DNA from 2 places in the Allobosea sp. P1_B10 genome. Region 1 is predicted to be linked to the other one. Evidence: predicted binding sites of a transcription regulator. Region 1 holds the regulator's gene; the other holds the start of a gene.
What was found. The regulator HrcA, encoded in region 1, represses chaperone genes, less so after heat shock. The targets are predictions, from matches to a motif close to GTTAGCACTCNCNNNNNGNGAGTGCTAAC.

Region 1 (2,396 bases):
ACGGTCGCGGCGCAGAGCACGCGCGTTTCGCCGAACGTCACCATGCACGAGCCCTCGGCATAGCGAACCACGCCGCGCTCGAGTGTGACCTTGCGCATCTCGTCGGCTGCGCGTTTGGAGGGTCGCATGGGCTTATCCTGATTGTCCTGAGTTTCGCGGCTTGTAGGCGGTTGGACAGGCGGCGGCAAGGTTTGGCGTGGGGACCGCAACGCCTCCATTCCGTCTCCCGCAGGGGAGAGGGAGGTCCCCAGGGCGCGATCAGGGACGCTCTGGACAGGGGAACTCCCGCGCTCGCTGCCGTTTTCACTTGATCCCGGATCGGGGCGAGACGACAATAACCCGATGTCAAATCGGATTTTTGCCGCGCGATGAGCGCTCATACGCCTCTGGAATCGCCCGGCGGCCTGATCGAGACCGATCAGCGCTCCCGCGAGATCTTTCGCCAGATCATCGATGGTTATCTCACCACCGGCGAGCCTGTCGGATCGCGCAACATTGCCCGCCTGCTGCCGATGACCTTGTCGCCGGCGACGGTGCGCAATGTCATGACCGATCTCGAACTGGCCGGGCTGATCTACGCGCCGCACACCTCGGCCGGGCGCCTGCCGACCGAGCGGGGCCTGCGCTTTTTCGTCGATGCGATGATGGAGGTCGGCAACCTGACCTCCGAGGAGCGTTCGCGCATTGAGGCCCAGATGAAGGCCGCCGCCAGCAACCGCACGCTGGACGGCACGCTGACCGAGGCTTCCGCGCTGCTGTCGGGACTGTCTCGCGGCGCCGGTGTCGTCGTCACCACCAAGGCCAATGCGCGGCTGAAGCATATAGAGTTCGTCAGGCTCGATCCGGCCCGTGCGCTGGTTGTACTGGTGGCAGATGACGGCACCGTCGAGAACCGCCTGCTGGCGCTGCCGCCGGGTCTGCCCGCCTCGGCGCTGACAGAGGCGGCGAACTTCCTCAACGCCCGGATCATGGGCAAGACCCTGAGCGAGGTCCGCCGCGAGATTGCCGAGCATCGCAGCGAGATGGAGCAGGAGCTGGATTCTCTGACGGCCAAGCTCGTCGAGACCGGCATCGCGACTCCGTCGGGCCCTAGCACCGACCGGCATCTGATCGTGCGCGGCCAGGCCAATCTGCTGGAGGATCTGCGCGCGCAGGAGGATCTGGAACGCATCCGCCTGCTCTTCGGCGATCTGGAGACGCAGACGGATGTGATCGACCTGCTCACCCGCGCCGAGGCCGGCGATGGCGTGCGCATCTTCATCGGCTCCGAGAACAAGCTGTTTTCGATGTCGGGCTCCTCGATGGTCGCCGCACCGTTCCGCGACGCCGAGCAGCGCATCGTCGGCGTGGTCGGGATCATCGGTCCGACCCGGCTGAACTATGCCCGCATCGTGCCGATGGTTGACTACACGGCAAAGGTGGTCGGCCGCATGCTCGACGGCGCGCGCTGATGCGCCGGCCGCTTCTGGCCGCCATCCTGATCTGCGGAGGCATGGCGATGGCTGCAATGGCGCAAGGCGGCGCGACGGGATTGCTCGAGGCCGCGTCGGCTGGCCGCACGGCCGAGGTCGCGCGGCTGGTCGCGGCGGGGAGCGATCTGGAGGCGCGCGATTCGCAAGGGCGGACGGCCTTGCTCCTGGCCGTTGCCGGAAACCACGTCGCGATTGCGAGGGCGCTGCTGGAGGCGGGCGCCAGCCCCGATGCGCAGGCCGCCAACCGCGATACGCCATGGCTTCTGGCGGGCGCATCGGGGCGCACCGAGATCGTAGCGGCGATGCTGCCCCGCAAACCCGACCTCTCGATCCGCAACCGCTACGGCGGCAATGCGCTGATCCCGGCCTGCGAGCGCGCGCATGTCGAGACCATCAAGCTCCTGCTGACCAGTGGAATCGACGTCGATCACGTCAATGATCTCGGCTGGACCTGCCTGCTCGAGATCGTGATTCTCGGCGATGGCGGCCCGCGCCACCAGGAGGCCGCGAGGCTTGTGCTTGCCGCCGGCGCCAACCCCAATCTTGCCGACAAGGACGGCGTTTCGCCGCTTCGCCATGCAAGGCAGCGTGGCCAGAACGCCGTTGCGGCGCTGGTCGAGCAGGCTGGCGGGCGCTGACATGGGCGAGGGATTTGGCTTTGTCGGCAGATGGCGCTACCTCTGCGCCCAACGCGACCCGTTCGCAGTGAAGCTTCCTACGCACAGGCCCTGACCGATGACCGACACGCTCCCCGATCGCCTCTCGTCCAACCCCAATAGCCCCTTCTACAACGAGGAACTGCTCTCCCGGGATATCGGCGTGCGCTTCAAGGGCGTCGATAAGACCAATGTCGAGGAATACTGCATCAGCGAGGGTTGGGTGCGCCTGACCGCCGGCAACGCAAAGGACCGCCACGGCAACCCG
Region 2 (2,396 bases), on a different contig from region 1:
AGCTTGTTGACGACGAGCGTGGCAAGAGCCTCGCCTTCGACGTCTTCGGCGATGATGAGCAGCGGCTTGCCGGTCTGCACCACGGCCTCGAGGATCGGCAGCATCGCCTGCAGCGACGACAGCTTCTTCTCGAAGATCAGGATGTAGGGGTCTTCCAGCTCGGCGACCATCTTCTCCGAGTTGGTGATGAAGTAAGGCGAGAGATAGCCACGGTCGAACTGCATGCCCTCGACGACGTCGAGTTCGGTCTCGGCGGTCTTGGCTTCCTCGACGGTGATGACACCCTCGTTGCCGACCTTCTGCATGGCGGTGGCGATCATCTGGCCGACCGACTCATCGCCATTGGCCGAGATGGTGCCGACCTGCGCGACTTCCGCGTTGGTCGTGACCTTCTTGGAGTTCTTCTTGAGGTCGGCGACGATGGCCTCGACCGCGAGGTCGATGCCGCGCTTCAGGTCCATCGGGTTCATGCCGGCGGCAACCGACTTCAGGCCTTCGCGCATGATGGCGGCGGCGAGAACGGTCGCGGTCGTGGTGCCGTCGCCGGCATGGTCGTTCTGCTTCGAGGCCACTTCGCGCACCATCTGGGCGCCCATGTTCTCGAACTTGTCAGCGAGCTCGATCTCCTTGGCGACGGTGACGCCGTCCTTGGTGATGCGGGGAGCGCCGAACGACTTGTCGATGACGACGTTACGGCCCTTGGGGCCCAGGGTCACCTTGACGGCGTTGGCGAGGATTTCGACACCGCGGAGCATCCGGTCGCGGGCGTCGGTGGAGAACTTGACGTCTTTGGCTGCCATGAGAGCAACTCCTTAGAAAATTTCGGGGAAGGCGGTCTCAGGCGTTCAGCCGATGACGCCCATGATGTCGGATTCCTTCATGATCAGGAGATCCTGGCCGTCGATCTTGACCTCGGTGCCAGACCACTTGCCGAACAGGACGCGGTCGCCCTTCTTGACGTCCAGCGGGGTCAGCTTGCCGGCTTCGTCGCGGCCACCGGGGCCGACGGCGATGACTTCGCCCTCTTGGGGCTTTTCCTTGGCGGTATCGGGAATGATGATGCCACCCTTGGTCTTCTCTTCGCCATCAAGGCGACGGACCACGACGCGGTCATGCAACGGACGGAACTTCATGGTTCAGTCTTCCTCTCTAGAATTGGGGCAGACGGCCGCTGTCTCGTAGGACTGCCGACCGGCATCCGTTAGCAGTCTCGTTTGATGAGTGCCAACCGATGCCGCGGAGATAGGCTCGGCCCCCTGGAGAGTCAAGGAATCATCGGATCATAAAGTGAATCCGGCGGGTCGGGCGGCGCCTGCGACATTGCGAAAACGGCAAAGCGTTTCCCTCCGTCCTTGTCCCGCCTTAGCATGGCGGAATGACGACCACGGCTCTCGATCCGCAGCTCGACGATATCGCGCGCTCCTGCGTCGCGCTGCATGTTCGCATGACGGCGCGCGCCGTGACCCGTGCCTATGACGAGGCGATGCGCCCCAGCGGCCTGAAGATCACGCAGTTCGTCCTGCTCTCGGCCCTGAGCACGGGGGCCTGGCGCTCGGTCACCGAGCTTGCCGAACGCTTTGCGCTCGAGCGCACCTCTTTGACCCGCAACCTGCAGCTGCTCGCCGCCGAAGCATTGATCGAGCCCGTCGAGTGCAAGGGGCGGGCCTCGGTCTATGCCGTCACCGACAAGGGGAGGGCGGCAATCGAGGCCGCCATTCCGTTTTGGCGGGCGGCGCAGGAGCGCATCGAGGGTGGGCTCGGCAAGGAGCGCTGGACCCAAACCCGCGACGGATTGAAAGCGTTGCGCCGCGTCGCCCGGCGTGCGGACTAACCCGAGCTTGACCTGAGCCGTTGCTCACCCGTAACGTGTATCTACACATTATGGAGCTGGTGCTATGGCGAGAGCGGTTGGAGTGGTGGCGCGCGACGTGCTGCTTGCCGGCGACGGGTTGAGCTTCCTGCGTGGCATGGTCGAGGGCAAGCATCCCGGCCCACCCTTCGCCGATGCGATGGATTTCGACATAGCCGAGGTCGAGGAGGGACGCGTCGTCTTCACGGGAAAGCCATCTGCGCGCTTCTTCAACCCGCTGGGCACGATCCATGGCGGATGGACCGCGACGATCCTGGATTCTGCCATGGCCTGCGCCGCGCACAGCACGCTGAAGACCGGCGAGGGCTACACGACGCTGGAAATGAAGATCAACTACGTCCGGCCCGTCATGCCCGAGAGCGGCACCGTGCGCTGCGAGGGCAAGCTGATCCACCGCGGCGGTACCATCGCGACGACGGAAGGCCGGCTGCTCGACGAGCGCGGCCGGCTTCTGGCGCACGGCACCGAGACCTGCCTGATCTTCCCTGCCAAGGCGAAGGGGGAGAGCCCGGCGTGAGGTTTACCG

Region 2: groES (co-chaperone GroES) is a predicted target of HrcA. The motif match lies at 1,201-1,229, and genes of this name have one in related genera.

What each region holds. Positions count from the first base shown of each region.
Region 1 covers NZ_JBFTZP010000003.1:482,951-485,346, forward strand. Annotated here, with positions in the region: gene rph (ribonuclease PH) at 1-128, opposite strand, end outside; gene hrcA (heat-inducible transcriptional repressor HrcA) at 369-1,451, shown strand; gene AC1D2L_RS09665 (ankyrin repeat domain-containing protein) at 1,451-2,110, shown strand; gene AC1D2L_RS09670 (DUF3297 family protein) at 2,208-2,396, shown strand, end outside.
Region 2 covers NZ_JBFTZP010000007.1:202,628-205,023, forward strand. Annotated here, with positions in the region: gene groL (chaperonin GroEL) at 1-800, opposite strand, end outside; gene groES (co-chaperone GroES) at 846-1,133, opposite strand; gene AC1D2L_RS16500 (MarR family winged helix-turn-helix transcriptional regulator) at 1,376-1,831, shown strand; gene AC1D2L_RS16505 (PaaI family thioesterase) at 1,896-2,387, shown strand; gene AC1D2L_RS16510 (DMT family transporter) at 2,391-2,396, opposite strand, start outside.